4 regions of the Comamonas sp. 7D-2 genome follow, and region 3 is predicted to be linked to each of the others. Evidence: predicted binding sites of a transcription regulator. Region 3 holds the regulator's gene; each other region holds the start of a gene.

Region 1 (5,974 bases), 620 kb from region 3:
CGAGAAAATTACGCGGGAGAAATACTTGTCGGTATCGATGCCCTCGCCCTTGAGGCCGGCCTTGGGAAACAGATGACCCGATGCCGAGCTGGGATCGACAAAGGCAAAGGTCTTGCCCTGCAACTGGGGCACGGCGCCCAGGCCCTTGTCCTTTTTGCTGATGATGATGCTGTTGTACGAGCTCTTGCCCGACTTCTTGGCCACGGGAATGGCAAAGGCCTCGGCATTTGCCAACTGGCTGGCCAGCACATAGGAGAAGGGGCCGAAATAGGCCACGTCGATCTTGCCCGAGCGCATGGCCTCGATCACGCCGTTGTAGTCATTGGCCACAAAGGGCTTGATCTTCAGGCCGGTCTTGGCGGCCAGCTGGTCCATCACCTGCTGGCTGGCGCGCATCATGGCCTGGGCGTCTTCGGAAGGGATCAGGCCCACGCGCAACTCGGTGGGTTGCTGCGCCATGACGCCGGTGGTGGCGGCCAGGGTCAGGCTGGCGACTGCGGCTTTGAGCCATGTTTTGCGGGTCATCGTCACGGAATTCATCCTTTGCATGTGCGTGTGAAGTGCAGCTTTTCCGGGCTGCCGTCGCACCGTCATTGCAGTGCGTTGACGCAAATATTAGGGACGACATATGACTGTCATGTGAAGGTTTCAGAATCAGTTTTGACAGCTTCCATAGATCAAACCTTGAGATGAAACCTGCATGAGCACCGCCCGCTACCGAGCCTTTATCGCCGTGGCCCAGCAAGGCAGCCTGAGCGCCGCCGCCCGCGCTTTGGGCCTGAGCCAGCCCACGGTTTCCAGCCAGATCGCCACGCTGGAGCGGCAAAGCCAGATCGAGCTCTTCCATCGCCAGGGCTATCGCATGACGCTCACCGGCGCCGGCCACAAGCTCATGACGCTGGCACAGAAGCTGCTCGCGCTGGAGGCCGAAACCGAGTTCTTTCTGCGCGACTCGGGCCAGCTCAACCAGGGCGAGCTCAAGATCGGCGCCGTGGGGCCGTTTCATGTGATCGAGATGGTGGCGGCCTACAGCGCCCGCCACCCCGGCATGAAGCTGTCGATTCGCATGGGCAACTCGCAGCAGGTGCTGCACGATCTGGAGAACTACACCACCGATGTGGCGGTGCTGGCCGGTCTCTATGACAGGCCCGAGCTGCTGGCGCGCGAATATGCGCGCCACGCCATCATCCTGTTTGCCCATGTCGATCACCCGCTGGCAAGGCGCGAACAGGTCGAGCTGGGCGAGCTGCACGGCCTGCCGCTCTTGCTTCGTGAGCAAGGCTCGACCACGCGCACCGCTATCGAGAAAGCACTGCAGGCAGCCGGTGTGAAGCCCCGCACCCAGCTGGAGATCGGCAGCCGCGAAGCCATACGCGAGGCCGTTGCGCGCGGCCTGGGCATCGGCGCCGTGTCCGAAGCCGAATTCATTGCCGACCCGCGCTTTCGGCCGGTGCGCATTGCCGGCGACCCGGCCAGCACCACCACCTATGTCTATTGCATGAGGGAGCGCAGCGAAAGTCTGCTGGTGCGCTCCTTCCTCAAGGCCATTGAAGGCAGTACGGCCCCTGATCTGCCCGTACTGCGGACCGCTCCAAAACCCTTGGTCGCTCCAACGGCCAAGAAGCTGGCGTAATTCGTCAAACCCTCTGCCCCCCTTGCGCCGAGAATTTTTTGACAGTACTGCCCGGGCGCCTCGGTCAGGACTCTCGCCGGGACGGTGCGGCGGCCAGGTACGGCGGTGTGCGGAACCAGCTGCCGGGCAGTCAAAAAACAGAGGAGACAATGATGAAACAAACCATGCTCTGGAAGGCCGTTGCTCTGGCAACCGGCATGAGCCTGAGTGCAGCGGCCATGGCGCAGCAAGCGCCCTGGCCCGTCAAGCCCATACGCCTGGTGGTGGGCGGCCCGGCCGGCGGCAATGCCGACTCGCTGGCCCGCCTGTTGGCCGACGGCATGCAAAAACAGCTGGGCAAGCCGGTGATTGTCGAATCCAAGCCCGGCGCGGCCGGCGTGCTGGCCGTCAACGACCTGCTCGCCAACGGCAAGGACGCCCACACGTTCTTGCTGATCCAGGGCGGCATAGTCAGCGAGACGCCGCTGGCCTACAAAGTCAGCTATCAGCCCTTCAAGGATCTGAAACCACTGGCCCAACTCAGTCGCAACGGTCTGGTGCTGATTGCCAACAAGGACTTCCCGGTCAGTAATCTGCAGCAGCTGGCCGACTACGGCAAAAAGCAGGCCGACGGACTGGACTTTGCCTCGTATGCCACGGGCATGCGCGGCCATACCTCGGGCATGCTGCTAGGGCAGTTGCTCAATATCAAGATGAAGCACCTGGGCTACAAGGGCTCCCCTCCGGCGCTCAGTGACCTGATGGGCGGCCATGTGCCGCTGATGATGGACGGGCTCACCACCGCCCTGCCGCTGATCAAGGCCGGCAAGGTCAAGCCGCTGGCCGTGAACTACCCTACGCGCATGGTGCAACTGCCCGATGTGCCCACCTTCAAGGAACTGGGCTACCCGCAACTGTCCGAGGTAAGCTGGTTCGGCGTCTGGTCGCGCCCGGATATCCCTGCCGATGTGCAGGCCAGGGTCAGAGAGATCGCGCTGCAGTATTTCAAGCAGCCCCAGCTCGAAGCCAGACTCAGGGACATGGGCATGGAGTCGGGCACCGACGCGACCCCGGAAGCACTGATGAGCGAACTGCAGAAGGCCTATCAGCGCCAGCAGGCCTTGCTCAAGTCCATTGATTACCAAGCTCAGTAGTCAGTTCAGGTGTCCAAAAGACCGGAGTCACGCCAGATTCCGGCTTCTTGCAACCGGGCAGCTGCAGCTCGCTGCCTCGACCCGTTCCGAGTCGGCACGCAACGGGCTGAGACAAAACATCAGAAAAGACTTTGCTGCGGCGACAGCAAGGAATGATGGTACTGATCGCAGTCCAGTTGCACTCGCTCACGGTTCAGCCCAAGCTTGCGGCAGGCCAATGCAAAGCGTTGCGCCAGCATATCGGCCCAGGCGCCCGTTCCCTTCATGCGCTGGCCAAACCTGCTGTTGTAGACCTTGCCGTCGGCTCTGCCCGCTTCGCTGATCCCATGCAGATCCCGCACACGCTCCATCACGCGTTGGGCGCGCTCGGGATAGTGCAGCATCAGCCATTCATTGAACAGCGGAGCCACTTCCCACGGCAGACGCAGTACTGCATAAAAAGCCTGTCTTGCACCGGCCTCGCTGGCTGCAGCCAGCACCTGCTCCATATCGTCGTTCAGGAACGGAATCTGCGGTGCCAGGCTGACGCCTACGGGTATGCCGGCCTCGCTCAGGGTCCGAATCATGCGCAGCCGTCGATACGGCGCAGCGGCGCGTGGTTCCAGCTGCCGGGCCAGCTCGGGCTGCAAGGTGGTCAGCGTCACATAAACGGCCACCAGATGCTGCTGTGCCAGCGGCACCAGCAAATCAAGGTCGCGCTCGATGCCGCTGCCCTTGGTGACGATGGAAAACGGATGCCTGGCCTGCGCCAGGACCTCTATCACGCGGCGCGTCAACCCGACTTCGCGCTCCACAGGCTGGTAGCAGTCCGTGACCGAGCCGAGCATGATGGGGGCCGCCACATGGCTGGACCGGGATAACTCGGTGAGCAGCACCTCGGGCAGGTTCTGCTTGGCAATCAGCCGGGTTTCGAAATCCAGACCCGGCGAATAGCCCAGATAGCCATGCGTGGGCCTGGCATAGCAATAGATGCATCCGTGCTCGCATCCTCTATAGGGATTGAGCCCCAGATGAAAAGGCAGATCGGGCGATTCATGGCGGCTCAGGGCTGATTTGGCCCGCTCCCACTCCAGATGGGTGCACCAGGTCTTGACCTCCTCACCCTCTTCGCTTCCTTCATCCTGTTCGGACTTGCCCCAGCCGTCATCGAAACCCTGGCGCAGCTCCCGTGCAAACCGGTGCGTGATCTGGCTGGCAGCCCCTCGCCCCTTGATGAGCCGCACCGGCACATCGGTCCGAATGGATTCCAGCCCAGAGGATGAGGAAAGTTTCTTCATAAAACAACTGTACATAAATACAGTTATTCATTGCAAGAAATGAGCACTGACCATGGCTGCATCCCGGTCAATACGGTGAGGGTTGATTGAGTCAGATCTGGATAGAAAATGACTGCGCCCATTGTTCTACAGGCTTAGCACGCTCCATTAACTAGAGCAAGTTCAAAGTCAATCCGCACTCAGTGAGTGCGAGATGGCTTGGCAGTTTGCGATTCAGCGCCGACAATCCCTTCAATGCACCAAGTTGGTGCCTTTCACTGAATGCCTTGGCCCGGACAACACCGTTGCCCGGGCTTTTGTCCGTTTGCGCAACGCCAAAGCGCCAACCACACCATCTCGCAAGGGAGTTACTACATGGAGCGCAAGCCCAATATCACTCTGTCCTCCTTGGACCTGGATCGCATTGAATCGCTGCTGGAAAAGAACAACAGCCAGTTCCCCGGCCGTGATGCACTGGAGGCGGAGCTGGACCGCGCGGATGTACTCGACCCCGCAGAAATACCCGCCAACGTGGTGACGATGAACTCCACCGTGCGCTTCACCATTCTCGAGATCGCCAAGACCAATACGCTGACACTGGTCTACCCCAAGGATATGGATGGCAGCGCCGACAAGGTCTCCATCTTTGCGCCGGTAGGCATCGCCCTGCTGGGCCTGTCAGTGGGCGATGAGTTCAAGATGCCCAGCCCTACCGGTCAGGTAACCGTGCGCGTGGATGCCATCGAGTTCCAGCCCGAAAGCGCGGGCGAGCTCCATCGCTGAACCGGCTCACCCAACAAAAAAGCAGCTCACCGGAGCTGCTTTTTTTGTTGCCTGGATCAGACTCAGCGCAAGCCGGCCAGCATGGTGGTCAGCAGACCCGCGCCGATCAAGCCTGCCTGCCAGCGCAGGGCCTGACTCCATGACGAAACATGGCGCTCCACCAGTTGATACAGCGCGTAGCCGGCAGTCAGTGAAAGCACAAAGGCAAACGGGATGCCCACCACGGCGGCTGTGACCGAACCATGCCAGAAATGGTTGACCACTGCGTTGACCAGCAGGCAGATGGAAAAGTGAATCAGGAATACCGAGTAGGAAATCTCTCCCAGGCGACGCAGCGGCGCAAAACCCTGCCAGCGGGCAATGACCTCGGTACGCATGCAAACGATCAGCAGCATCGCGGTCACGCCGGCGAGAAAAATGCGGTCGCGCCACTCATAGACCAGCGCGCCGATGATCAGAGCAGCAATCAGCATGCCCCAGCTCCAGGCCGTCAGGCGCTTGTCTGCCGCCACTGCCCAGAAGGCCATCATGCCGATGCCATAGGCACCCATGAAATAAATCGCCCAGACATCCAGGTCTGCATCGAGATTGAAGCTCAGCAACGAAGCTGCCGTCCCCACAACCACCAGCCCCTGCATGCCAGTCACAGCCCAGGGCCACCAGCGCTTCATGGCCGTAGCACCCAAGCGCTTCAGCGCCCATTGTTGCAGCCAGCGCACTCCGGCCAGCAACAGCACGGTCGCGGCGAACAGCTGAAAGTCTATGGACACATACCAGACACCAGCCGACAGTGACTCCTCGCCCACAATGCCCTGCAGCAGCAAAGCATGGGCCATGAGCTGCCATAGATCGGGGTCGGCGGACACGGACTCGTGATCGAACCAGGGACGAATCGCCGCAGACACCACAATCGTCACCACCAGTGCCACGGCATAAGGTACGACCAGACGCACAAAGCGCTTGCCGATCTTGGACCAGGGTGAATCAAACCGCGCCAGACCCATGGGAGCCAGGCTGGCTGCAGCCAGAAAACCGCCGATCACCAGAAAGATCTGCACGGCCATACGGGCGTACTCATAGAGCCAGTCCAGCAGGTCGGGCATGACAGGGTGAGCCACATCGGACATGGGGCCGTAGAAAGCCAGGTGATGCCAGACGATGGCAGCACA
Region 2 (5,974 bases), 1.9 Mb from region 3:
GGCCTGCAGAGATTCGGGCAGCTCGCCGCCGCTGCAGCTCCATTGCCGGCATAGCTCGCGCTGGGCCTGCAAAAAGGTTGTGAACTGCGCTTCGTCAAAGTCATGCGGACATAGCGTGGCGCAGTCCAGCAGCAGCCACTGGCGCGTGCTGGTGCTGATGGTGTGATCGATGTGCTGCCATTGCTTCTTGACGGAGTCGGGCCAATGCGCAGGGCTTTTTGCGGGCAATGGCTCAATCACGCTCCTCAGCCATTGCCAGCGGGCCCGGACCTGCTCCATGGGGGCGGCCAGGGCCGAGAGGCTTTGCTTGTCCTGGTAGGCGCTGCAGGGAACCAGTTCGGGCAGATGCCGCGCATCGCCCAGCAGCACGCTGAACAGCAGCGGTGTGCTGCTGAACCATTCGGCCCAGCCGTCGCAGCTGCCGCCGGGCTCTGCGGGCCACTCTGTCGAGGGACTGGGGTGTTCGTCGTGGGCAAGCAGCAGGGCGTAGGCGGGCATGGCAGTCGGGCAGATGTGGATGCAGAAGAAGGGCGTCAGGCTTGAAGCAATGCGGCAGGCGCGGCCGGGCCACCGGGCCTGATGGCGGCAATGCGCTGAACCACGCGCTCGGGCTGGTGCAGCAGGCCGTGCTCGTAGGCGACGATGTTCCAGCCTGCGCAGACCTGCAGCAACTCGGCTGGCGCCAGCAGAAAGTCCGGGCGCGAGGGCTTGCCATAGGCCTCGTTGCCCTGGGCGAAGGTTTCGTAGAGCAGCACGCCGCCGGGCTTGACGCTGGCCAGAATCAGCGGCCACAGCGGTCGCCACAGATAGTTGGTGACGACCACGCCATCAAAGCTGCGCCCCGTCAGCGGCCAGGCACTGTTCTCGATGTCGGCGGTAATCGTCTCGGCGATATCCGCCACGGACCGGGTCGCTTCCGGCGCCTTGTCCACGCTGGTCAACGCGTGATTCAAGTCCGAGAGGAAACGGGTATGGCGGCCCATGCCGCAGGCCAGATCCAGCACAGAGCCCTGCGGGCGTACCAGATGGGCAAAGCGGGCAATCCAGGCGGAGGGCGCCGGCGCGCAGTGGCTGGCGGCAATCGCAGGAATGGCGGTGAGTGTGGGAGGCTGGGTGTTGCTGGTCATCTTGCGAAAACTATAGCAGTGCCCGCAGCCCTGTTCCTGCATGGCCTGCCGCAGCGTCAGATGTAGGCCGCCAGCTCAGTGCGGCTTCACATCGTCCTTGAGCGCGGCCAGGGCCATGTCTTCCACCATGCCCGGGGCGATCAGCTTGATGAAGCGACCCAGTTTGCCCTTGCCCGTCATCACCACCTCGCGCTGGCGGCGCCTCATGCCGTCGAGTATGAGGTGCGCGCATTCGGCCACCGTCATCGCGCCGTCTTCCTTGAGGCCGCTGACGCCTGCGGCCTCGCCTCTGGCGTTGTAGCCGTGGTAGCGGATGCGCGTATCCACCACGCCGGGGTAGGCCGTGGTCACGCTCACGCCGGCGGGTTTGAGCTCGATGCGCAGGGCTTCGAAGAAGCCGGCCATGGCGAACTTGCTGGCGCTGTAGGCCGTGCGGCCCGGCACGCCTATCAGTCCTGCCAGCGAAGACACGGCGACGATGGAGCCCTGGCTGGTCTTGAGGTGCGGCAGCGCTGCATGGGTGCACCAGACGCTGCCCCAGAGGTTGATGCGCATCAATCTCTCATACCAGCCCAGGTCTTGTGCGCTGACCTGTTCAAAGAGCGCATGGGCCGAGATCCCGGCATTGTTGATCAGGGCGTCCAGCCCGCCAAACTGCTGCACGGCTGCGTCGATCAGCGCACGGCACTGGGCCTCTTCGCTCACATCGGTGGGAGCTGTCAGCACCTGCGCCCCCAGGGCCCGGCATTGCTCTGCCACGGCTTGCAGATTGCCGGCATTGCGCGCGGCCAGCGTCAGCTGCAGCCTGCTCTGATGGGTTTGTGCCAGCTGTCGGGCCATTTCGGCGCCTATGCCGTCCGAGGCTCCGGTGATGATGATGCGGGTCATGCTCTCTCCCGGCCATGCCGCCCGGGCAGCTTGCCCAAGAGCTCAGAAGCAGGCCCAGACCTGGTCTGCCAGTGTGAGCATGAATTCCGGTTGCAGATACAGGGCAAACACCGCCAGCAGCAGCACGAGCACGGCACACCAGATGGAGATGCGTTGCCAGAGTTTGAGCTGCATGGTGGTGTCTCCGGTATCAGGCGGCGCTGGGCGCGCGGCGCACAATGGCTGCCTCGCGCACGGGCAGGTTGACGATGGCGGCAAAAATGCCCAGGGCAATCGAGATGTACCAGACCATATCGTAGTTGCCGTTGATATCGTAGAGATAGCCGCCCAGCCATACGCCCAGGAAGCTGCCGATCTGGTGGCTGAAAAAGACAAAGCCGCCCAGCATGGACAGATGCTGCACGCCGAAGATCTGGGCGATGGTGGCATTGGTCAGCGGAACGGTGGACAGCCACAGAAAGCCCATGGCGGCGCAGAAGGCATAGACCGACCAGGGCGACAGCGGTGCCAGCAAAAAGGCCACGGTGGCCACCGAGCGCAGACCGTAGATGCCCGACAGCAGGTAGCGCTTGGGCAGCTTCTGGCCCAGATTGCCGGCCAGATAGGTACCGAAGATATTGAACAGGCCGACCAGTGCTAGCGAATAGCTGGCCACATGGGGCGCCATGCCGAAGTCCTTCAGATAGCTGGGCATGTGCACGCCGATGAACATGACCTGGAAGCCGCAGACAAAGTAGCCCGCCATCAGCAGCAGAAAGCTGGGGTAGGTCCAGGCTTCCCTGAGCGCCTGGCCCACGGTCTGCTCGCGCTTGATGGGCGTGCTGCCGCCAAAGCCCGGCTCGCGCAGGCCGAAGGCCAGCGCGGCGATCAGCAGCGCGAACAGCGCCAGTATCAGCAAGGCATTGGACCAGCCGAACTGCGCGATCAGCTTGCCTTCCACGGGCACCATGAAGAACTGGCCAAACGATCCTGCAGCAGCTGCAACACCCATGGCCCAACTGCGCCGCGCCACGGGAATCTGCCGGCCCAGCACGCCGTAGATCACGGCATAGGTGGTGCCGGCCTGGGCCGCGCCGATCAGCACGCCGGCGGTCAGCAAAAACACGGTGGCATCGGGAGACAGCGCCATGCCGGCCAGGCCCAGGGCATAGAGGATGGAGCCGCCGATCAGCACCTTGAAGGCGCCGATGCGGTCGGCCAGCATGCCGACGAAGATGCCCAGGATGCCCCAGGACAGGTTCTGCACGGCAATGGCCAGGGAAAAGTTCTCGCGCGTCCAGCCCATCTCCTGGGTGATGGGTTGCAGCCACAGCCCGAAGCCGTGGCGTATGCCCATGGAGAGCGTGACGATGGCGCCACCGCACAGAAGAATCTGCGCCATGGACATGGGGGCTTGAGTTGTCTTTGTAGTCATGCCGTGTGTGCGAAAAAAGGCTTGGGGGCGGTCAACTTGCCACTTTAACGAAACAAGCTGTTTTGCGCCTGCGCAGGCCGTCACATGCGTGGCAGGCTGGCCTGCCAGAATGCGTGACCGGCAAGCAGCGGCGCGGGAGCCGGAGCAGGGCGGAAGAAAGAAAAAGTGAGCGCCTTGCGCAATCCATGTAATGGATATGGATTTAAAACTATACATAACGTATGAATCGCATGTGGTAGATGCTATTGTTTTAAGAGTATCCGCAGCGATGAAGACCCGGTAAAAACACGTTGCCAAGACAGATGTTCGGGCTTTGTGCAAGAGTATTGGGAGTAAACAACTGTGAATTTATCCAGCTCTCATCCGGAGAGGCCACTACAATCCGCCCCCATGGCAGTCAAACCGTCCAACGAATATTCCGAAGGCTCGATCCGCGTTCTCAAGGGTCTGGAGCCTGTCAAACAGCGTCCCGGCATGTATACGCGCACCGACAACCCCCTGCACATCCTGCAGGAGGTGATCGACAACGCGGCCGACGAGGCGCTTGCCGGCTACGGCAAGAAAATCAAGTTCACCATGCATGCCGACGGCTCCTACAGCGTGGAGGACGACGGCCGCGGCATTCCCTTCGGCCTGCACCCCGAGGAGAAGGCGCCCGTGGTGGAGCTGGTCTTCACGCGTTTGCACGCGGGCGGCAAGTTCGACAAGGGCAATGGCGGCGCCTACAGCTTCTCTGGCGGTTTGCATGGCGTGGGCGTCTCGGTGACGAATGCGCTGGCCACGCGCCTGGAGGTGCAGGTGCATCGCGACGGCCAGGTGGCCACGCTGGTGTTCTCGGGCGGCGATGTGGTCGAGCCGCTCAAGGTGCGCCCTCTGCAGGCAGGCGAGCGCAAGCAGGGCACGACGGTGCGTGCCTGGCCCGATGCCAAATACTTCGAATCCTCGGCCCTGCCCATGGGCGAGCTGGTGCATCTGCTGCGCAGCAAGGCTGTGCTCATGCCCGGCGTGGCCGTTTCGCTGATCAATGAAAAGTCGCGCGACACCCAGAGCTGGCAGTTCAAGGGCGGTCTGCGCGACTATCTGGCGCAGAGCCTGCATGGCGAGCCCGTCATCCCCCTGTTCGAAGGCGAGGGCTTTGCCGACAAGAACAACGACAGCTTTGCCGAAGGCGAGGGCGCGGCCTGGTGCGTGGCCTTCACCGAGGACGGCGCGCCGCTGCGCGAAAGCTATGTCAACTTGATTCCCACCACGGCGGGCGGCACGCATGACAGCGGCCTGCGCGACGGCCTGTTCCAGGCCGTCAAGGCCTTCATCGACATGCACTCGCTGCTGCCCAAGGGCGTCAAGCTTATGCCCGACGACGTGTTCGCGCGCGCCAGCTATGTGCTCAATGCCAAGGTGCTGGACCCGCAGTTCCAGGGCCAGATCAAGGAGCGCCTGAACTCGCGCGACGCCGTGCGTCTGGTCTCGGGCTTTGTGCGCCCGGCGCTGGAGCTGTGGCTCAACGAGCATGTGGACTGGGGCAAGAAGCTGGCCGAAATCGCCATCAAGGCCGCCCAGACCCGTCAGAAGGCCGGCCAGAAGGTGGAAAAGCGCAAGGGCAGCGGCGTGGCCGTGCTGCCCGGCAAGCTGACCGATTGCGAGAGCAAGGACATAGCCGTCAACGAGGTGTTTCTGGTCGAGGGCGACTCTGCCGGCGGCAGCGCCAAGATGGGCCGCGACAAGGAAACCCAGGCCATCCTGCCGCTGCGCGGCAAGGTGCTCAACACCTGGGAGGTGGACCGCGACCGGCTGTTCGCCAACAACGAAATCCACGATATCTCGGTGGCGATCGGCGTGGACCCGCATGGCCCCAATGACGAGCCCGATCTGTCCGGCCTGCGCTACGGCAAGATCTGCATTCTCTCGGACGCGGACGTGGACGGCTCGCACATCCAGGTGCTGCTGCTGACGCTGTTCTTCAAGCATTTCCCCAAGCTCATCGAAGCCGGCCACATCCATGTGGCGCTGCCGCCGCTGTTCCGCGTGGATGTGCCTGCGCGCGGCAAGAAGCCGGCCATCAAGGTCTATGCGCTCGATGCGGGCGAGCTCGATGCCATCATCGAGAAATGCGCCAAGGACGGCGTGCCGCGCGAGAAATGCCAGGTCAGCCGCTTCAAGGGCCTGGGCGAGATGAATGCCGAACAGCTGTGGGAAACCACGCTGAACCCCGATACGCGTCGCCTGCTGCCGGTGCAGTTCATGAATCTGGACTTTGCACAGTCGGAGGCCGTGGTCACCAAGCTCATGGGCAAGGGCGAAGCCGCCGCCCGCCGCGAGCTGATGGAGCTGCATGGCGATGCCGTGGAGGTCGATATCTAGGCGGGCGTTGCCAACGTCTGCACTAGCGCTCACTAGCGGTCGATGGAGCCAGCCATGCACAAGCCCATGTTCGATGCCTCACCCAGCCAGCCGCCCGCGCGCGGCGGGTTCGCGTCTGTGCGCTTGCGACGTGCGGTGGCAGCTGCCCTGCTGGCGGGCTCGGGCTGGCTGGCCCTGGCGCCGG
Region 3 (5,974 bases):
GCGGCCGACGACGAGAGCATTGTGGCGGCCTGCGCCCAGCATGGCGTCCAGGCCATCCTGACCCGCAAGGATCATCCAAGCGGCAGCGACCGTCTGGCCGAAGCCTGTGCGCAACTGGGCCTGTCCGGTGACGATGTGGTCGTCAATGTGCAGGGCGACGAGCCGCTGATCGACCCCAAGCTGATCGAGGCTGTGGCGCAACTGCTGCTGGCCCGTCCCGAAGCCAGCATGGGCACGGCGGCTCATCCTATTGATAGCCTGACGGATTACCGCAACCCGAATGTGGTGAAGGTTGTCTGTGACGCCAAGGGTCTGGCCAGCTATTTCAGCCGCGCACCCATCCCCTGCTCACGCGACCACGGCGATGAAGCCTGGTGGCAGACGGCGGCCCCCAGGACCGGTCACACAGGTTTCACACCGCTGCGCCATATTGGCATCTACAGCTACAAGGCCGGTTTTCTGCGCGAGTTCCCGCAACTCGCGCCCGCCCCCACCGAAGCCATGGAGCAGCTGGAGCAGCTGCGCGCCCTCTGGCACGGCCACCGCATTGCCGTGCATATCACGCCTGATGCACCGGGTGCCGGCGTTGACACGCCCGAAGACCTGGAGCGTGTGCGCGCTGTTTTTGCTGGTTGAAAAAAGACCTGCGCACTTTGGCGACACCAGTCCGCAGGCTGTCTTCATCCGGGGCCGCTCACGCATCAAGCCGGCAGCTGCCCAGTCCGCGCGCGCCACCCCAAAGGGCCCTGGGCCAGTCCAGGAAAGCGCTGATCGCTATACTTTCCGCATAGTCCGAATAGCATATGTAACGGCTTCGGCACCTGGATTACAACTACAGCAATCGCGTTTGCAGCGGATACATGCCTTCAATTGGCCGCACTTGTGACAGCCTTGACTGAATTGTGTAAGCCTGTGTTGGTCTTGTGCGTGCTATCCTTGCCCGCGAAAAAATACGGCCCGGGGACTACGGACGACCACCCGTCTGCCTGGGCCAGCAAGAATTTCTACTCTCCTCAAGGATTTCCATGAAACTGATTTTGTTGGGTGCACCCGGCGCCGGCAAAGGCACTCAGGCGGCCTTTATTTGCCAAAAGTACGGTATCCCTCAAATCTCCACGGGCGACATGCTGCGCGCCGCCGTCAAGGCTGGCACCCCTCTGGGTCTGCAAGCCAAGGCCGTGATGGACGCCGGCCAGCTGGTCAGCGACGATCTGATCATCAACCTGGTCAAGGAACGCATTGCTCAGCCCGACTGCGCCAAGGGCTTCCTGTTTGACGGCTTCCCCCGCACCATCCCCCAGGCCGATGCCATGAAGGCCGCCGGCGTGAAGCTGGACTATGTGCTGGAAATCGATGTGCCCTTCGACGCCATCATCGAACGCATGAGCGGCCGCCGCAGCCACCCCGCCTCGGGCCGCACCTACCACGTCAAGTTCAACCCCCCCAAGGTGGAAGGCAAGGACGACGTGACCGGTGAAGACCTGGTTCAGCGCGAAGACGACAAGGAAGAAACCGTCAAGAAGCGCCTGGACGTCTACAGCAGCCAGACACGTCCTCTGGTGGACTACTACAGCAACTGGGCCAAGGCCGATGCAGCAGCGGCGCCCAAGTACCGCGCCATCAGCGGCACAGGCAGCGTTGAAGAGATCACCGAACGCGCTTTGGCCGCTCTGGCTTCCTGATCGCACTGTTCACTCGCTCATGGCGCCTTGCCGACTTTTGGCGGTCGGGCATCTCTGGGCAAAAAGGCCGGTGTCTTCACCGGCCTTTTTTATTCTCGAACCTCAGGCTCCCTGCCGTTCGGCCGGAGTCCATCCGATGCGGGCAAACTGCACCAAGGTGGAGTTGGCGCCATCAATATTCATAGCCATCTGCGCTCATAATCATTAGTTTTTAGATAAAAAACATCATAAATTCTAGGTAACACGCAGGATAGAAGCTCTCAGAATAAGAGCATCAACCCAATTCGCGAGGCCAACCCATCAGCTCCAGCATCAGGCTGATTCTGGCCTTGGCCGCAGGTAGGCTGCTCACATGGCCATCCCCCGCTCTCTCGGCCTGCACCACCTGCCCCTCCTCGCACCGGGTCGTGATGCGCAAAGCCATGCTCTGCACCTGCGCCCAGTCCAGGGCTGCCCCCAATGCCTGATGGACCGTGCCATTTCCCGTGCCCACCACCACCACGGCACGCACGCCTGCCGCATGCCAGGCCTGCATCACCGCCAGCGCCACGGCACTGTTGCAGCCCGCATGGCTGTGCAGCAACTCCACCTGGGGCCATTGACCTGCGGGCGGTAAAGCGATTGCAGGCAAGCCAGCCGCAGCAGCCCTAGGCAGCCCGCCCGTTGCCCAGCGCACCCGTCCCTCTTCCACCCAGCCCTGCGGGCCGGTGCCACTGCCATCAAAGGCATCCACACGGTAAGGATGCACCTTGCGCACCTGGCGCGCACTGAACACCCGGCCCGCCACCACGGCAAGCACACCGCGGCCAGCAGCTTGCGTATCGGCCGCACAGGCCACGGCATCGCGCAGATTGCCGGGGCCATCGGCCGAGATGGCTGTGGCCGGGCGCATGGCACAGGTCAACACCACGGGCTTTGCCGGGCGCAGAACACATTGCAGAAACCAGGCGGTTTCCTCCAGCGTGTCCGTGCCGTGGGTAATGACGATGCCGCTTACATCATCACGCGCGAGCAACTCGGCACATCGCAGCGCGAGTGCATGCCAGGTCGCGTGATCCATATCCTTGCTGTCCAGCTGCGCCAGCTGCTCCGTCTGCAGCGACGCAGCAGCAACGCGTTCCAGGTCCGGCACGGCCTGCAGCATCTGAGCCACGCCCAGCTGGGCCGCACGGTAGCCCACACTGGTGCCAGCCTGCTCGGCGACACCGGCAATCGTGCCACCGGTGCCCAGGATGACGATATTTTTGTCACGTTCCACTTGCAGTCCTCTTCAAACTGATTAAAAATACAGGTACTGGATGAACACACAGTATTCATCATCGATCGATCAAGGAATGCCCATGGACCACCCCAAGCTCACTCCCCGCCAGCAGCAGATTCTGGACCTCATCCAGTCCAGCATCGCTCGCACGGGTGCGCCCCCTACCCGGGCCGAGATTGCCAGCACCTTTGGCTTCAAGTCGGCCAATGCTGCAGAAGAGCATTTGCAGGCACTGGCCCGCAAGGGCGTCATAGATCTGGTCAGCGGCACATCGCGCGGCATTCGCCTGCGCGCCGATACCGTGCGCACCATCAATGCGGCACGCGGCACCAGCTTTGCGCTGCCGCTCACGGCCCTGGCCCCGCTGGTGCTTCCCCTGGTCGGCCGCGTCGCTGCCGGCTCGCCTATTCTGGCCCAGGAACATATCGATCAAAGCTATTCGGTCGAGCCCAGCCTGTTTGCCGCCAAGCCTGATTACCTGCTCAAGGTCCGCGGCATGTCCATGCGTGACGCGGGCATCATGGACGGCGACCTGCTGGCGGTACAGGCTACGCATGAAGCGCGCAACGGCCAGATTGTGGTGGCCCGCCTCGGTGACGACGTGACCGTCAAGCGCTTCAAGCGCACGCCTCAGGGCATCGAGCTGCTGCCCGAGAACCCCGACTACAAGATCATTCACGTCGATCCTGAAGAGCCATTCGCCATCGAAGGCCTGGCCGTAGGCCTTATCCGCAACAGCATGTTCATGTAACGGGCGACGGCGTCCCTCCGTCCATGCAGCGGAGGCACCGAGCCTCTTTCCCTCTCAAGCCCAGGTGGTAGGCGCGAAGCCGTTGAGCTTCGCCCTGGGCGGAGCTTTGCCTGAAGAACGCAATCCTGCCTTTATCCATGCCGCAAGGTCATCAAAGGAGTTGCCAAATGGGATTCGCCACATCACTGCAGTCTTTGACACGCCGGACCCTGAAAAGCCTGTCGTCCATGCAATCTTTCCCCCCGGACTTGCGTTGCGGCGAGGACGGCGCAGCCGTCACGCAGCCTGCGTCCCTCAATGCCCGTGGGCCGAAGGCGACGCGGATCGGCATTCCTTTCATGCGCGCCAACCGCAGCTGCGGCCGTCTCGCCGGCCATGCGCTTCGCATTCAGTCCGTTGCAGCCGCCCAGCTACATGTGCCGATGACCGCCGAACCTGCGCAGGTCGGCGCTCCGCGACTGCTCAAGATCGTGCAGCGTGAGCCGCGCAGTCAGCCCGAATGCCTGCTGATCTCGGGCCGCATGGCCGATGTCTGCGCCGCGCTGGAGCGTATGGCACTCCATGAGCAAACAGCCCCGCAAGTCTGAAAGCACAGTGAGGTTTGACGGCCTCACTTATGCAGCCCCGAGCCCGACACGCGATAGGCCTGCAGGCGGAGCAACAAAGCTTCCATATGCATCCAGCAGGAAGCCATTTCAGCGCTCTTGGCCCATTGGCTGGCAGATATGACGCCAGACGACTCTGCCAGCAGTGCATAGGCGAAAAACTCGATATTGCCAGAGCAGACCCTCTGCCTTGGCGCCGAACGATCTGGATCGCCATGTAAATTTTTTACTGATGCTCTGCCGGGGTCTGTCCGCCGAAACGCATTTCGCACAAGCCTCGCAGCCTTCTAAACTCCTTGTCAGGCGCGAATATGCGTCAGAGCGGATACCCGGATCAGGGTATTGCGGCACCTCTTCGACAGTGGAAACATTCATATACACATGTCAACGAGGGCGTCTTATGAGTGCCTACCGCAAGCTCTTGCAGCACATACAGGCCAAAGACGCCAATGGGAACCTGCGCCTGATTCTGGTCTATCAGAGCTTTGATGAGGTCGACATGCCGCATGGCGTCTCCATACGCCCGTCTGCCATTTACTTTGAAACTGCCGATCACCAGGAGGTCAACTGGCTCAATCCACAGCAGTTCGAGATAGAGGCCACTGGCGAAATCCTCAATCGCGTTCCTCCTTCGCCCGAGGAATGAGACAACTCGACGCGACCGCCCCGTTACAGAGTCTTACCTCCTGTCTACAACTCTGCTGCATTCAAGAACTAGGCATTGCGCGGCTTGAAATATTGGAATAAATTGATTCTCAGGCACATCTTCCGGCATCAGGAGGCTGAACATGTTCAAGCACCTGCTCATTCCCACCGATGGCACCAAACTGTCAGAGGCTGCCGTGCGTGCTGGCGTTCTGCTTGCGCGTGAACAAGGCGCCAAGGTGACCGGCCTTTATGTCATGCCCGATTACCGCGCCATCATCTACGGCGCGGACGCACTGCTGACTTACAACAGCGCAGAGTTCGAGCGAAGTGCCAACAGCGATGCAGATGCGGCTTTGCAGTTCGTTGACCAGATTGCCAGACCTGAAGGCGTACCCTGCAACTTTGTGCGAGTCACCCACGCCTCTGTCTACCAAGCCATTGTTCAGCAGGCACAGGAATTGCAATGCGACCTGATTTGCATGGCTTCACACGGTCGCAAAGGTATCGGCGGAATTTTGCTGGGCAGCGAAACCCAGCGCGTTCTGACGCACAGCCATATCCCGGTGCTTGTACACCGGCCCGCCTCCACCGGCAAACATTAAGGAGCCAGAAATATCGAATAGCAGTCCTGCATGTCGCACGCTTGCCTTGATACAAGATGAGCAAGCGACTTGCAAGTCATGGCTGCAAAATGCAGGCCAGCCAGTCAGGAGTTGCTGGCCGCTCCCGATGGGGCAACCTGTCAACCGTTCAAACGCGTCAGCAACAGTGCAAGAGCGATAAACGGCGATTGAGGCCAAAGTACGCCTCTGCCAAATATTCAAATGCATTGACTGTGTGAGCTGCAGAACCGGATCGAGAGGACCCCGAAACTTGCCCGCCTTGCGCGGGCATTTTTTTGGCTGCTAGGCACATCGCTCCGATACTTCTCCCAATCGCTCACGATGCCCAGGCAAGGTGAACAGAATCTGGAGATTCTGCGAGTCCATTTGCTGCACCACGATGGAGCCGTCTTCGTGCAGATAGA
Region 4 (5,974 bases), 1.5 Mb from region 3:
GCCAACAATGTGGCCGAGTACCTGACCAAGAACGGCGTTTCCGCCATGGCCTTGCACGGCAACAAGAGCCAGAGCGCCCGTACCCAGGCCTTGGAAGGCTTCAAGACAGGCGAACTGCGCGCGCTGGTGGCAACCGATATCGCGGCACGCGGCATCGACATTGATGAACTGCCCAACGTGGTGAACTACGAGATCCCCAATATCTCGGAAGACTATGTACACCGTATCGGCCGTACCGGCCGTGCCGGCCGCGAAGGCAACGCAGTCAGCCTGGTCTGCATGGACGAAGAAGGCTTCATGATGGATATCGAGCGCTTTACCAAGCAGGAGATTCCGGTACAGCCCATCGAAGGTTTTGGTCCTGAAGAAGGCGAAATCGCCGAGCCCATCGCCATGGGCCGACAGACCCTGTGGGGTGGCGCTGGCAAGCCTCCCAGCCGCGATGTAATGCAGGCAGCTGCCAAGGCAGCCCGCCAGGAAATGATGGAGCGCATCCGCTCCAACAAGACTCCCAATGGCAGCCGCGGTGGTCGCCGTCCTGCTGCAGATGCCCAACAAGGCGAAGCAGAAGGTGAAGCACAGCAACGCCCCGCACGCCAGCACAAGCCCCGCAGCAACAGCCGCGTCAACAGCCAGCGCGGCCAGGGTCAGCAAGCGGTGGAACGTGGCGAACGCAACTCCGATCGCAGCACCGAGCGCAGCAACTCGTTTGGCCAAAGCGACCGCGCTCCACGCCCCCAAGGCAATAGCGATCAACAGCGAGCCCCCAAACGCGGCGGCGCCCGCCAGTTCGGTGATCGTGAGCGCGGCAACCGCTACGACGACCAGCCCCCCCGTGCCGATGCGCACCTGGGTACGCAACAAGGCCACGCCCGCCACAACGGCGCGCGCGGCGGCAACGCTGGTGGCCAGCCAGATCCAATGCGCACCAGCGTGGACAGCATGGCCGACCGTGGTCGCCGTGGCGGCTTTGGCGGCGGTCGCGGTGGCTTTGGCGGAGGCAATCGCGGTGGCAACCGTGGGGGCTTTGGCGGCGGTTACGGCCGTTAATCCACGGCGTCTATGGCTGAAGGTGTAAAACTACCTTCAACCCAACCTCCCGAAGGGCTGCAATCTCCAATATTGCAGCCCTTCTGTTTTTTCCAACTGCAGCATCGCTGCGCGCTGACAGCCGACAGCCGACAGCAAGCCAGCCGACCTAATATGGGTTCCAGATGTGCGAAGCTCGAGCTTTCGCTCTTGGCATGTTCTTTTTATCTGCGTTGAACTTATGACATTTCTTACCAAGCCTGTTTTCTCTCATGCCAAGCGCACGCAGTCCGTCTGGACCCAAAGCATGCTCAAGCTGACGACAGTGGGCTCGGCAGTGCTGTTGACGGCCTGTGCCAATGTGCAGCTGCCGCCCTGGACTGGCATGTCAGGCCCGGCACCGGCCCCAACCCCTTCCGCAGCAAGTTCTCCTGCCGCCCCTTCGGTGATCAGCCAAGCGGTTGCCCCTACGCCACAGCTGACAGCCCTGCCCTATAACCCAGCCATCGAGTCTCGCTTTACCGACCCCACCACTCTTTATGACACACCGGGTCTGGGTAGCGGGCGACAACAGTTCAGCACGCAGACAGAAATTTCTGCATGGCTGCAATCAATGAGCAGCAAGGCCGGTAACGGCTCGCAACTGTCCACCGTCACTATCGGCACCTCTCAAAGAGGGCTGCCGATTCAAGCACTTATTGCGACTCAGGGCCAAAGCACCCAGGCAACAGCTATCAACAGCAGCGGCAAACCCACCGTGCTTTTGGTCGGCGGCCAGCGTGGCGACGAACCCGCCAGCACTGAGGCCCTGCTGGTCGTCGCACGCGAACTGAGCCAGGGCGGCCTGCTGGCGCCCTTGCTGCAGCAGACCAACATCATCATCGTACCCCGGGCCAATCCTGATGCGGCAGGCTCGGCCAGCCACGTCACAGCAGACGGCACAGACCTCGTTCACGATCATCTGCTGCTGAGCACTCCGGAAGCACAGGCCCTCGCCCGCCTGACCCGTAACTACCGGCCTGCAGCTGTGATTGATCTACGTGAATTTGCAGCAGCTGGCACGTTGCTGCAGAAATTTCAGGCCGTGCAGCGCTACGACGTACTGCTGCAACCCGCTGCCACGGCCAATGCACACGAATTTGTCAACAAGGCAGCGCGAGAGTGGTTCAGTCAACCCATACGCAACGCTCTCAAGCAGGCAGAGCTCAGCAATGAATGGTTTTTTCAGCCCAGCGCTCAGCCTGAGGACAAATCAATGTCCATGGCCGGTTTGACTGCCGACACTCTTGCCAACACCAGCAGTCTCAAAAACTCTGTCGCTCTGCTAATAGCCAGCCGCGGCTCCGATCTGGGGCGCCTGCACATTCAGCGCCGCGTGCACAGCCTGGTCACTGCGGCAACTGCAGCACTGCGAGCCACGGCCGAGAAATCAAAAAACCTGAAGCAGGTCGAATCCTTTGTGTCCCGCGACATTTCCGCTCTCGCTTGCCGCAACACCCTGACCATCCAGGCCAAACAAACACCTGAGCAGCGCACCATCCGCATGCTGCAGGCCGAATCCGGCCAGGAAATCGAAGCCCGTGTGGACTGGAATTCATCGCTGAACATAAAGCCCGAACAAAGCCGTCCCCGCCCATGCGGTTACTGGCTGTCGGCTGACTCAGGGCGAGCCGTCGACCGTTTGCGCCTGCAGGGGGTGCAAGTCATGCAGATTGCAGAATCTGGTCAGATGCTGGCAGAAAACTACACCCCATCCCGTACCGTCAGCAACACCCCTGTGCTGACACGTGGCGCCATTGAAGCGCCAATGGGCAGCTACTACATCACCCTCAACCAGGCAAAAGCGCATTTGGCGACTGCAGCCCTCGAGCCTGACACACCTTTCAGCTATGTAAGCAAAAGCCTGATTACTGCCCCCACGGACATTGCACGCGTCGTCGCCGCACCATCGGTCGTTTTTGAAGAAGAAATGGAATGAAAATATAGAGGCAAGATCGCAGAGTCTTAAGAGTGGCTAACACTACTTGGTCAGAGCCCCCGCAAAGCAGTTATGCTCGCTGCCCTCATGGCACGACGACCCGTAAGCAAAGAACTGTGGCGACAGCTACAACCCCTTATCCCAGCCTTCGTGCCTTCTGCCAAATGCGGTGCGCGCAAGCTCGCAGTCAGCGACGAAGCTGCCCTCAACGGCATCCTGTTCGTTCTGCAAACAGGTATCCCATGGGAAGAGCTTCCCTAATTCCTTGGTTACGGCAGCGGCATGACTTTCTGGCGGCGCTTGCGCGACTGGAATACCGCTGGCGTCTGGGAGCAGTTGCACCAGGCCATGCTGACTCGCTTACGTGAACATGACCAGATCGATTGGAGCCGGGCCAGCATTGATGGCTCCTCAGTACCAAGCCCCCGGGGGGCCAGGAAACGGGCCCTAACCCCACGGACAGAAGCAAGCTCGGTTCCAAGCGACACATCGTTGTAGATGCCAGAGGCATCCCGTTGGTGATCTTGGTCAGTGAGGCGGGGCGAACCGGCACGATTCCAAAATGTTCAAGAAGTGCGTGGACGCGATTCCTGCGATTGCAGGCTTGTCAGGGCGTCCCCGTAAAAGACCATCGAAACTGCACGCTGACAAAGGCTACGAATTCAAGCGATGCCGAGACCACCTAAGGCAGCGGGGCATCATCGGCCGGATTGCTAGGCGAGGCGTTGAGAGTAGCGAGCGACTGGGCAAGCATCGCTGGGTGGTGGAGCGGACGCACAGCTGGTTTGCAAGTTTTGGCAAGCTGCGAATCCGTTTTGAAAGACGACTGGATATCCACGAGGCGCTGCTGAAACTGGTAGCAGCGATCATCTGTGCGCGCTTCGTGGATCGGTGGTGTTAGCCACTCTAAATGCACTCTGCAGCACACTGCTGATGCAGAAGCAAAAAGCCCATTCATGCAATTGCATGAATGGGCTTTTTCTTCGCTTGGCCTGCCCGACAGGGATCGAACCTGTGACCCACAGCTTAGAAGGCTGTTGCTCTATCCAACTGAGCTACGGGCAGATGATTGTTTTCACTAGGTTTTTTCGCTGTGGACTCAACCTAGATTTGCGGAGCGCTCCGCATTGGTCATTTCTCGTTTGATATGACCGGTCGTTATTATGCCTCGGTTCGGGCCGCCTTCGGTACAACGTTTGGCAGGTATGCATCCACCGCCAAAAGGGTCACAGGAGGGTTGATGGTGATCAATTGATATACTGTATGTATGTACAGTCACCGACTATTGAGCGGCATGCCCGTCCAACTCACTGCCTCCCCAGTTGCTTTGCCTCTGGCAGATTGCAGCGTGCGCGCAGGCTTCCCCTCTCCAGCCGAGGACTTCTCTGGCAAGCGGCTTGATATCGCCGAGTTGCTAGTCGAGCACCCACAGGCCACATTCCTGCTTCGCGTGGCCGGGCCGTCCATGCGCGAATACGGCATTGATGATGGCGACATGATCGTGGTCGATCGTGCGCTGCGCCCCCGCCATGGGAGCATCGTCGTGGCTGTCATTGACAGTGACTTCACTGTCAAAGTGCTGCATACCGCCAGCGGCTCCTGCAAACTCAGGGCCGGCAACCCCACCTATCCCGACATCGTGCCCAAAGAGGGGCAGACTCTGGAAATCTGGGGCGTCGTCACCAGTTGCATCAAGCGCTTTGCAAGGTGAACACATGCACATTCCCGCCAAACGACGGCCAGAGTTTGAAGCGGCCCGCGTATACGAGTACCCCGAGCACCTGCTCGCCTCGCTAGAGGGCGTGCCAGCTGCACCGGGCGTCTATATTTTTCATGCCGCTGAAGGCGAGTTGCCGCTGTACATCGGAAAAAGCATCAACCTGCGCGCCAGGCTGCTCTCGCACTTTCGCACTGAAGATGAGGCCCGAATGCTGCGCCAGGCAGCGCGCATCAGCTTCATACGCACTGCCGGCGAAATCGGGGCCCTGCTGCTGGAAGCGCAACTCATTAAGCAGCAGCAACCGTTGTTTAATCAGAAGTTGCGCCGCAACCGACAACTGTGCGCGCTGCAGCTGGCCGGCGATCAGCCGCAAGTCATCTACTCCCGAGACATCGACTTTGCCAGCACACCCGACATTTTTGGTCTGTATGCAAGCCGTCATTCAGCCCTTGAGGCGCTGCGTGATCTAGCCGACCAGCACAAGCTTTGCTATGGCGCGCTGGGCCTGGAAAAGCTGACTAAAGGCCGCGCCTGCTTTCGCAGCATGGTGCGCCAATGCGCCGGTGTCTGCCACGGCGCAGAAACCTCAGAGCAGCATCGGGCCCGGCTCATCGAAGCCCTTGAAGGCCTGCGCGTGGTGACCTGGCCCTTTGCTGGAGCCGTAGGCATCGAGGAAAAGTGCGAGGACATGCGGCAGATCCATGTCATCCACAACTGGTGCTACCTGGGCAGCGCCCCAACCGTGCAAGCCGCGCGCAAGCTCAGCAGCGTGGCCGCAGGCTTCGATGCGGATGGCTACAAGATCCTGTGCCGCCCCATCCTCGGCGGCGGCGCCAAGATCATCCCCTTGTAGGGGGAGCAAATGTTTGCGCTCATCGACGGCAACAACTTCTACGTCAGCTGCGAGCGGGCTTTCCGGCCCGCTTTACAAGGCATTCCTGTTTGCGTCCTGAGCAATAACGACGGCTGCGCCATCTCACGCTCCGACGAGGCCAAGGCCCTGGGCGTGAAGATGGGCCAGCCGTTTTTTCAGTTGCGCGATCTGGTCGAGCACAAGGGTCTGGTCTGCCTCTCACCAAACTTTGAGCTGTACGGCGACATGAGCGACCGCATGATGTCGCTGGCTGCCGGCCTGGGCCCCACCCAGGAGATCTACAGCATTGACGAGTCATTCATTGGAGATCTGGACGGCGTGCGTGATCTGACCAGGCGCGCCTTTGCCATTCGCGCACGCATCCTGAAATGGA

Evidence for each region. Region 3 encodes LexA, which represses DNA repair genes until DNA is damaged. Its sites were predicted from a motif close to ACTGTATNNNNATACAGT; they were not measured.
Region 1: the regulator LexA is predicted to act here: its motif matches at 4,050-4,067, upstream of MPZ60_RS17960 (PA0069 family radical SAM protein).
Region 2: the regulator LexA is predicted to act here: its motif matches at 3,769-3,786, upstream of MPZ60_RS06130 (DNA topoisomerase IV subunit B).
Region 4: the regulator LexA is predicted to act here: its motif matches at 4,266-4,283, upstream of MPZ60_RS08280 (LexA family transcriptional regulator).

The regions. Positions count from the first base shown of each region.
Region 1 is NZ_CP094238.1:3,916,382-3,922,355, forward strand. It holds gene phnD (phosphonate ABC transporter substrate-binding protein) at 1-525, opposite strand, end outside; gene MPZ60_RS17950 (LysR substrate-binding domain-containing protein) at 701-1,633, shown strand; gene MPZ60_RS17955 (tripartite tricarboxylate transporter substrate binding protein) at 1,786-2,766, shown strand; gene MPZ60_RS17960 (PA0069 family radical SAM protein) at 2,886-4,043, opposite strand; gene rnk (nucleoside diphosphate kinase regulator) at 4,398-4,805, shown strand; gene MPZ60_RS17970 (acyltransferase) at 4,868-5,974, opposite strand, start outside.
Region 2 is NZ_CP094238.1:1,346,343-1,352,316, forward strand. It holds gene MPZ60_RS06110 (hypothetical protein) at 1-498, opposite strand, end outside; gene MPZ60_RS06115 (bifunctional 2-polyprenyl-6-hydroxyphenol methylase/3-demethylubiquinol 3-O-methyltransferase UbiG) at 534-1,169, opposite strand; gene MPZ60_RS06120 (SDR family oxidoreductase) at 1,203-2,015, opposite strand; gene MPZ60_RS25135 (hypothetical protein) at 2,058-2,189, opposite strand; gene MPZ60_RS06125 (MFS transporter) at 2,206-3,402, opposite strand; gene MPZ60_RS06130 (DNA topoisomerase IV subunit B) at 3,820-5,790, shown strand; gene MPZ60_RS06135 (lytic transglycosylase domain-containing protein) at 5,845-5,974, shown strand, end outside.
Region 3 is NZ_CP094238.1:3,292,867-3,298,840, forward strand. It holds gene kdsB (3-deoxy-manno-octulosonate cytidylyltransferase) at 1-636, shown strand, start outside; gene adk (adenylate kinase) at 1,026-1,682, shown strand; gene MPZ60_RS15185 (asparaginase) at 1,957-2,940, opposite strand; gene lexA (transcriptional repressor LexA) at 3,023-3,694, shown strand; gene MPZ60_RS15195 (hypothetical protein) at 3,922-4,281, shown strand; gene MPZ60_RS15200 (hypothetical protein) at 4,700-4,945, shown strand; gene MPZ60_RS15205 (universal stress protein) at 5,088-5,549, shown strand; gene MPZ60_RS15210 (hypothetical protein) at 5,853-5,974, opposite strand, start outside.
Region 4 is NZ_CP094238.1:1,795,055-1,801,028, reverse strand. It holds gene MPZ60_RS08300 (DEAD/DEAH box helicase) at 1-1,050, shown strand, start outside; gene MPZ60_RS08295 (M14 family zinc carboxypeptidase) at 1,271-3,007, shown strand; partial or broken gene MPZ60_RS08290 (IS5 family transposase) at 3,095-3,908, shown strand; tRNA gene MPZ60_RS08285 (tRNA-Arg) at 3,996-4,072, opposite strand; gene MPZ60_RS08280 (LexA family transcriptional regulator) at 4,302-4,718, shown strand; gene cho (excinuclease Cho) at 4,723-5,580, shown strand; gene MPZ60_RS08270 (Y-family DNA polymerase) at 5,590-5,974, shown strand, end outside.